DNA from 2 places in the Streptomyces sp. NPDC044921 genome. Region 2 is predicted to be linked to the other one. Evidence: riboswitches for the same ligand, from Rfam matches in the RefSeq annotation. Region 2 holds a riboswitch; the other holds the start of a gene.

Region 1 (4,411 bases), on a different contig from region 2:
GCCCTTGGCCGCGATGGGGGCGACCAGGTGGGCCGCGTCGCCGGCGAGGAAGAGACGGCCGTGCGCCATGGGCTCGGTCACGTAGTCGTGCATGTCCAGCACGCGCTTCTCGATCAGCCGCCCTTCGGTCAGCGGCGCCGCACCGTACGCCCCGAGCCGCTCCCGGAGCTCCGCCCAGACGCGCTCGTGCGGCCAGTTCTCCGGGTCGTCGCCCGGCGGGCACTGCAGGTAGTAGCGGGTCACCTCCGGGCTGCGCGGCATCTGCCCGGCGAACCCGCGGGCGTGACAGCCGAACAGCACGCAGTCCGCGGACGGCGGAGCCTCGGCGAGCAGCGCCAGCCAGCCGATGCCGTAGTCGTGCCGGGCGATCCGCACCCGCTCCGGCGGCAGCGACGCCCGGGACACCCCGCGCGCGCCGTCACACCCGGCGACGAACCCGGTCTCCACGACCTGCCGTTCGCCCGTCTCGGGACAGACGTACGACACCGAGGGCCGGTCGGAGCCGAGGTCGTGGAGCCGCACGTCCCGGACGCCGAAGCGGATCCGCCCGCCGCGCACGTCGGCGTACTCGCGGACCAGGTCCGTCACCAGCAGCGGCTGCGGGTAGACGAAGTGGTGGCTGCCCGTCAGCTCGCCGTAGGAGAACCGGTAGCGCTCCCCGCCGAAGCGGAACTCGCACGCGCTGTGCAGCTCCGCCCGGTCCAGCAGGTTACGGGCGAGGCCGCGCTTCTCCAGGCCGCGTACGGCCCACTCCTCGATGACGCCCGCCCGCGGCCGCCGTTCGATGAACTCCCGGGTCTCGGTCTCCAGCACCAGGCAGTCCACCGAGGCGGCCCGCAGGATGTTGCCGACGGTCAGACCGGCGGGGCCGGCGCCCACGACGACGACCGGGAAGCGTTGCGGGGCACCGGAGTTCGCGGGCGGCGGGAGACGGGTCATGCCGCTCATTATGGAGGCGGTGCCGGCGCACGGGCACCCGCACGGCGGCCGGACGGGCGCACCGTTTCCGCGCCCCGCGGCGGGGCGCCGTGGCGGTCACCGCCCGAGCCGCGGGATCTCGATCGCCGGGCAGCGGTCCATCACCATCTCCAGGCCCGCCGCGCGGGTCCGCGCGTACGCCGCCTCGTCGACGACGCCCAGCTGGAACCAGACGCCCTTGGCGCCCTTCGCCACCGCCTCGTCCGCGACGGCCCCGGCGAGCTCGCTGTTGACGAAGACGTCGACGACGTCCACGTCGAAGGGGATGTCCGCCAGGCTCGCGTACCCCTGCTCGCCGTGCACCGTCTCCGCCTTCGGGTGCACCGGCACCACGCGCTTGCCGAAGCGCTGCAGCACCGCGGCGACGCCGTACGCCGCGCGCTGCCGGTTCGACGACAGGCCCACCACGGCCCAGGTGTCGCCTAGCTCGCTGAGGATCCTGCGGACCGTTGCCTCGTCGCCGTACACCGGCGGCCTCCTCGGGACGTCGTGGTCGAAGTGCTGTCCCGGCAACGGCGCGGGACGCGCGGTGATTCCCGGGGAGCCGCCGTGATAGCTTGCCGAGGCCAGTCGAACCCATGTACGTGGGTCAGGGAATCCGGTGGGAATCCGGAACTGACGCGCAGCGGTGAGGGGGACGGGCGGGGCCTCGGCCACTGGACTCCGGCACGGACGTCCGGGAAGGCGCTCCGTTCCGGGTGAACCCGAGTCCGAAGACCTGCTGGCGGCCCCCGCGGCCGGTACGCGGCGGGGGAGCACCGTACGACCGGGCTCCGCGATCGGGCCCTCGACGACTGAGGACTGGTTCCCGTGCCCCTCGCCCCACCCGCCCGCGCCGTCCTGCTGCTCGCGGCCGGCTCCCTGCTCCTGACCGGCTGCGGCGACGCCGAGCCCGCCGCCGCGAAGGCCGCCGCCGTCCGCCTCGGCAACTGCGGCCACGAGGTGCGCGTCGCCGCGCCGCCGCGGCACGCCGTCTCCCTCAACCAGGGCACCACCGAGATCCTGCTCTCCCTCGGCCTCGCCGACCGCCTCGCCGGCACGGCGACCTGGACCGACCCCGTGATGAAGGGACTGGAGAAGGCCAACGCGACGGTGCCGCGCATCGCCGACGACAACCCCTCCTTCGAGCGGGTCCTGGACGCGGACCCGGACTTCGTGGCCGCCTCCTTCGTCTCCACCCTCGGACCGGGCGGCGTCGCCACCCGCGAACAGTTCGGGAAGCTCGGCGTCCCCACCTACGTCTCGCCGTCCGACTGCGCCGGGAAGGACAACTCGGGCGGCGGCGACGGCGCACGCGACAAGGCCCTCGGCATGGACACCGTCTACGGCGAGGTGCGCGACCTCGCGGCCGTCTTCGGGGTGAGGGAACGCGGCGACGCGCTCGTGGCCTCCCTCCGCCAGCGCATGAAGAAGGCCACCGCCGGCGTCGACGCCTCCGACGTCACCCTCCTGTACTGGTTCGCCAACTCCGAGTCGCCCTACATGGCGGGCTGTTGCGGGGCGCCCGGCATCATCACCCGCTCCCTCGGCGCGAAGAACGTCTTCGACGACACGCACGAGGAGTGGCCGCAGGTCAACTGGGAGACGGTCGCCGAACGCGACCCCGACGTCCTCGTCATCGGCGACCTGACCCGCAAGTCGCAGACCGCCGAGTCGGCCGCGAGGAAGATCGCCTTCCTGGAGTCCAACCCGGCCACGAAGAACATGGACGCCGTCCGGCACAAGCGGTACGTGCTGCTCAGCGGGCAGGCCATGAACCCGACCATCCGCACGGTCGAGGGAGTGGAACGGGTCGCCGCGGGGCTGCGCCGGTTCGGGCTGGTGAAGTGACCGCCCCGGACCTGCCGGAGGCCGGGGCCCGGCCCCGGCGCGGGGCCGGGCTCGCCCTGGGCGCCGCCGGGGCCGCCGCGCTCGTCGCCTCCCTCGCCGTGGCCATCACCATCGGCCCCGCCGACATCCGCGTCACCGACGTGTGGTCCGTCGTGGCCGCCCATCTCGGCCTGGGCAGCTCGGACCTGACACCGCTCCGGGACGGCATCGTCTGGCAGTTGCGGCTGCCGCGCACCCTGCTCGCGGCCGTGTGCGGAGCCGGACTCGCCGTGTGCGGAGCGGTGATGCAGTCGCTGTTGCGCAACCCGCTGGCCGATCCGTTCGTGCTCGGGGTCTCCTCGGGCGCCTCCACCGGTGCGGTCGTCGTGGTCGTGCTGGGCGTGGGCGGCGGAGCGGTCTCCGTCTCCGCCGGCGCCTTCCTCGGGGCCCTGGTCTCCTTCGCGCTGGTGCTGCTGCTCAGCCACACCCTGGGCGGCACCACCGACCGGGTGGTCCTGGCCGGCGTCGCCGCCATGCAGCTGTTCTCGGCGCTCACCTCCTTCGTGGTGATGACCTCCGCCGACGCCGAGACGACCCGGGGCGTGCTGTTCTGGCTCCTCGGCTCGCTCGGCGGCGTCGGCTGGACGGACGTGTGGCTGTGCCTGGCCGTGCTGGCGGTCGCACTGGTGGTGTGCCTGGCGTACGCCCGCACCCTCGACGCCTTCGCCTTCGGGCAGGACGCGGCCGCCGCGCTCGGGGTGTCCGTGGCCCGCACCCGTCTGGTACTGCTGTGTGTCACGGCCCTGCTCACGGCGGCGCTGGTCAGCTCGGCCGGGGCGATCGGCTTCGTGGGCCTCGTCCTGCCGCACGCGGCCCGGGCACTGACCGGGCCCGGGCACGCCCGGCTGCTGCCGGTCACGGCGCTGGCCGGTGCGGTCTTCCTGGTGTGGGTGGACACGCTCGCCCGGACGGTGCTGGATCCACGGGAGGTGCCGGTGGGCGTCGTCACCTCGCTGATCGGGGTGCCGGCGTTCGTGGCCGTGCTGTACAAGACGCGGAGGGCACGGTGAGCGGGACGGGAACACCGGCGGACAGCGGGGGCCCGCGCTCCGGGCGGACCGGCCGCGGTTGCGGTGGGGTGACGGCTGGGGGGCGCGACCACGGTTCCGGTGGGGTGGAGACCGTGGGCTGCGGCTGCGGCTGCGGCTGCGGTTGCAGTGGGGTGGAGACCGTGACGGACGGCGGGGGTGCCGGTGGGGTGGAGGCCGCGGGGGGCGGCTGCGATTCCGGTCGGGCGGAGACTGCGGAGGGTGTCCGCGGTGCCGACGGGGCGCGTGCCGGGTGCGGTGTCCGCGAGGCCGGTGAGCCGCGGGCCGAGGGCGGTGTCAGCGGCGCCGACAGGCTGCGGGCCGTGGGGGTCGCCCGGGGTGCCGCTGGGCCGCGGGCCGTGGGGGACGTCCAGGGTGCCGCTGGGCCGCGGGCCGTAGTGGGCGCCCGGGGTGCCGGTGGGCTGCGGGCCGAGCGGGTCGGGCGCCGGACCGACGGGCGGCTGATCCTCGACGGCGTCGTCCTCGCGCCGGAGCCCGGCTCCACCCTCGGCGTGCTCGGCCCCAACGGCTCCGGC
Region 2 (4,411 bases):
CATCACCCTCGGCGTCGACCCGGTGGGCGTCGCCGACGTCAAGGGCTACCGGACCTGGGACACCGCCGTCCCGCTGAAGAACGAGCCCAAGGACATCGGCACCCGCGGCGAGCCCAGCATGGACACCATCGCCTCGCTCTCCCCCGACCTGATCGTGGCGAGCTCGGACCTGCCGGACGCGGCCGTGAAGCAGCTGCGGAAGATCGCGCCCGTCCTGGAGACCAAGTCGGCCGACACCTCCGACCAGATCGGGCAGATGTTCGAGAACCTCGACCTGATCGCGAAGGCCACCGGCACCACCGACAAGGCCGAGGCCGCCCGCGAGAGCTTCGACGCCAAGGTCGCCGCGGGCCGCAAGACCCTCGCCGGCGCGAAGCTCGACGGCAGCTCCGTCGCCTTCGCCGACGGGTACGTCACGTCCAACCAGGTCTCCATCCGCCCGTACACCAGCGGCTCCCTGATCGGGTCCGTCAACGAGGAGCTCGGCCTGAAGAACGCCTGGAAGGTCAAGGGCGACCCGGCCTACGGCCTCGGCACCACCGACGTGGAAGGCCTCACGGCCCTGCCGGAGGACACCGCGTTCGCCTACATCGGCAACGACGGCGACAAGGCCAGCAACCCGTTCGCCGGGCAGCTGAAGGAGAACGCCGTGTGGACCTCCCTGCCGTTCGTGAAGGCGGGCGAGGTGCACCGGCTGCCCGACGGCATCTGGATGTTCGGCGGCCCCGGCTCGATGGAGGCGTACGTCGACGCCCTCGTCGGCGCGCTGACGAAGTAACGCCCGTCATGGCCGTCACCGAAGCGCCCCCCGCCGTCCGTCCCCCCGCGGCCGCGTCCCGGTCGGGCACGGCCGCGGTGACGGCCGGGCTCGTCCTCCTCGTCGCCGCCCTCGCGGTCGTCGACATCACCCAGGGCACCGCCGCCGTCGGGCCGGCGCAGGTGGTCAAGGCCCTGACCGGGCAGGCCGATCCGGCCGACGCGTCCGTGGTGATCGCCTCGCGGCTGCCGCGGATGACCGCCGGCGTCCTGGTCGGCGTCGTCCTCGGCATCGCGGGCGCCGTGCTCCAGGCCGTCAGCCGCAACGTGCTCGCCTCCCCCGACACCCTCGCGGTCAACGCCGGTTCGTACCTGGCGCTCGGGCTGGCCGGCACGACCGGCGTCTCCCTGCCGCTGCTCGCCTCCTCCGGCGTGGCCTTCGCGGGCGGTCTGGTGGCCGCGGCCGTGGTGCTCGCCCTGTCCGGCCTCGGCACGGGCACCGTACGGCTGGTCCTGGCCGGCACCGCGCTGGCGCTGGGCCTGAACTCCCTCACGGAAGGGCTGCTGTTGCTGTTCCCGCAGCAGACGGAGGGCCTCTACCAGTGGAACCAGGGCAGCATCGGCCAGAACGGCTTCGACGGCGTGCTGCAGATGCTGCCGGTCGCGCTCGTGGGGCTCGCGGGGCTGCTGCTGGTCGCCCGGCGGGTCGACGCGCTCGCCCTCGGCGACGACGCGGCGCGCGGTCTCGGCGTCCCGGTGCGCGCCACCCGCGTCACGGTGGTGGTGCTGGCGGCACTGCTGTCCGCGGCCGCCGTCACGCTCGCCGGGCCCCTCGGCTACGTCGGGCTCTGCGCGCCCGCCCTGGTCCGGCCGCTCGCCCGACGCTTCCGGGGCTTCACCCGCGCGCGGGCGGCGCTGCCCGCGGCCGGACTGGCCGGCGCGGCGCTGGTGCTCGGCTCGGACGTGCTGCTGCGCGCGATGATCCCCGCGGACACGGCGGTCGGCGTGCCCACCGGCATCGTCACCAGCCTGGTCGGCGCCGTGTTCCTGGTGGCGACGGCCCTGCGGCTGCGGGACACGGCCGGGGTGGAACCACCGGACCGGCTGCGCGTCCCCGGCCGGACCGCGTTCCTGGCCACGGCGGCCGCCCTGGCCGCCGTCGTCGTCGGCGCCGCCCTCGCCGGTGTGCTGCTGGGCGACAGCGAGCTCCTGCTCGGGGACGTCGCCAACTGGGCGCAGGGGCGGGCCGGCCGGACCGTCTCCTTCGTCCTGGACACCCGGGTGCCGCGGGTGCTCGCGGCGCTGTGCGCGGGCGCCGCGCTCGCCCTGGCCGGCACGCTGGTGCAGGCCGTGACCCGCAACCCGCTGGCGGAGCCCGGGGTGCTGGGCGTCTCGGGCGGCGCCGCGCTGGGTGCCGTGCTGCTGGTGACCACCGTGCCCGCCGCCGGCTCCTGGGGCGTGGCCTCGGCGGCGTTCGCCGGGGCGGCGCTGGCCTCCGCCCTCGTGTTCGGGCTCGCCGCCCGGGGCGGCTACCAGCAGAGCCGACTGGTCCTCGTCGGTATCGGCGTGGCGGCCGGATCGACGGCCCTGATCAGCCTGCTGATCGTGCTCACCGACCCGTTCAACGCCACGAAGGCGCTGACCTGGCTGTCCGGTTCGACGTACGGGCGGACCACGGCGGACGTCGTGCCGGTCGCGCTCGTGCTGGCCCTGGGCCTGGCCGTCGCGGTCACCCGGCGCACCGAGCTGGACCTCGTCTCGCTGGACGGGGACACCCCGCGCCTGCTCGGGCTGGGGCTGCCCCGGGCCCGGCTCGGCTTGCTGGTGGTGGGCGTGCTGCTGGCGGCGACCGCCGTGGCCTCGGCCGGCACCATCGGCTTCGTGGGCCTGGTCGCGCCGCACGCGGCCCGGGCCCTGGTGGGCCGGCGGCACGTGCGGGTGGTGCCGGTCGCCGTGCTGCTCGGCGCCGCCCTCGTGTGCGCGGCCGATCTCGTCGGCCGCACGGTGATCGCCCCGGCCCAGCTGGGCGCCGGCCTGATGACGGCCGTGATCGGCACCCCGTACTTCCTGTGGCTGCTGGTCCGCGGCCGCAGGGCGGCCTGAGCGGGTGTCAGGGACGGTCCCCGTCGCGCCGCGCCCGTGGGCTGAAGACGTACAGGTCGAGGATGTCGGGCAGCGGGGCGACTCCGGGGCCGCCGGCCCGGACCCAGGAGACGACGTCCTCGGTGGCGGCCGGGTCGTTGACCAGGCCCAGCCAGACCGGCCGGGCGCCGGCGGCCCGGCCCGCGGCGGACGGCTGCACCACGACCACGTTGGCCTGGTCGCAGACGTCCAGGCAGTCGGAGATCCGCACCGGCGCCGCCGCGCGCAGGCGCTCGGTCTGGGCCGCGTGGTCGACACCGGTCACCTTGGGGCTGCCGCAGCAGCAGTCCCGGCAGACGACGACACGGCACGGCGGGGAGCCGCCCGGGGTGTCGTCCAGGGGTTCGCCGGCCGGCGTCGCGGGCATGCCGCACCTGCCCTCTCTCCGGGGAGATCCGCCCCGGTGGTCCGTGGAGGAGGCGACCGCGTGAGTCTCCTGGCTCTCGGGTCGCCGCCGGTCCCGGCCTTCCCACCCGCTCGCGGGCAGTGGCCTGTCGGGACCGGCTCGCCGATCACAGTGGCGGGACCGCGCCGGACTCACACCGGCTTCCTCGTCCGCCGTCGCCTTTGTCGCCGGTCATCATTCCACGGCTCCGGGGCGGGCGGCGGGCCGCCCGAGCGGGTGGGGCAGCGGCAGGTAGCGGGCGTCGGCGCCGTCCGCGCCCGTCCAGCGCAGCAGCAGGTTCGTCTTGGCGGGCAGCGTCGGGGAGGCGAGCAGGGCGGGGATCTCCGGCAGGTCGTGCCGGGCGAGTTCGCGGCGGGCGGCGGGCCAGGGGTCGAATCCGGGACGGCGTTCGACGAGGGCCCCGGCGATCTCGGTCAGGTGGTTGACGACCAGGCAGTACACCAGCCGCTCCCAGCCGGCCGCGCGCGCCACGTCCGGCAGCAGCTTCACGCCCTCGGCGTCCCGGTACAGCACCTGCACGGGCATGCCGTCGGCGTCCACGGCGACCAGCGTGTTCTGCAGGTGCGCCTCGACGACGACGCCGTGCCCCGCGAAGGCCGCCAGGACCGGGGGCACCGCGTGGGCGAGGTAGGCCCGCCACCAGGCCTCCGGGTCGGTGACGCGGTCGAGCGGGTTGCCGTCGAAGCCCTCGACGAGCCCGGCCGCCAGCAGCGGGGTCGCCCCGGGCAGGAGGCGGCCGCCGAAGCCGTCGCGGACCAGGACGGCCAGGGCCTCGAAGGCGAAGTCCGCGGTGCGGTAGCCGCGGTCGGCGAGCCAGCCGGGCGGGCCGTCGTGGGCGGCGAAGGCCGCGCGCACCGCGGTGTCGGTCCGGCGCAGGGCGAGCAGGTCGTGGCGCCACAGCCGGCGGATGTCGTTGGTGATGCGCACGTCCAGGCTGAACTTCAGGAAGAGGTCCCGCCCGGGGGCGTGGACGGTGCGGATCGCGGCCGTCGGCCAGGTGTCGAAGGCCGTGGTGCCGAGCCGCAGGAGCCTGCCGTCCGCGAAGGCGGGGGCCAGCTCCCGGGCGGCCAGGTCGAGCTGCCAGGGGTGGGCCGGGAGCAGCCGGTA

The links. Region 2 has a riboswitch for cobalamin ahead of AC07DA_RS08495 ((2Fe-2S) ferredoxin domain-containing protein). Riboswitches for the same ligand answer to the same signal wherever they lie in the genome.
Region 1: another riboswitch for cobalamin. It lies ahead of AC07DA_RS23365 (ABC transporter substrate-binding protein); the one in region 2 lies ahead of AC07DA_RS08495 ((2Fe-2S) ferredoxin domain-containing protein).

The regions. Positions count from the first base shown of each region.
Region 1 is NZ_JBWKIF010000015.1:74,159-78,569, forward strand. It holds gene AC07DA_RS23355 (4-hydroxybenzoate 3-monooxygenase) at 1-939, opposite strand, end outside; gene AC07DA_RS23360 (CoA-binding protein) at 1,036-1,446, opposite strand; cobalamin riboswitch at 1,544-1,704, shown strand; gene AC07DA_RS23365 (ABC transporter substrate-binding protein) at 1,789-2,808, shown strand; gene AC07DA_RS23370 (FecCD family ABC transporter permease) at 2,805-3,857, shown strand; gene AC07DA_RS23375 (ABC transporter ATP-binding protein) at 4,274-4,411, shown strand, end outside.
Region 2 is NZ_JBWKIF010000004.1:277,825-282,235, forward strand. It holds gene AC07DA_RS08485 (ABC transporter substrate-binding protein) at 1-778, shown strand, start outside; gene AC07DA_RS08490 (iron ABC transporter permease) at 787-2,859, shown strand; gene AC07DA_RS08495 ((2Fe-2S) ferredoxin domain-containing protein) at 2,867-3,265, opposite strand; cobalamin riboswitch at 3,329-3,450, opposite strand; gene AC07DA_RS08500 (IucA/IucC family protein) at 3,479-4,411, opposite strand, start outside.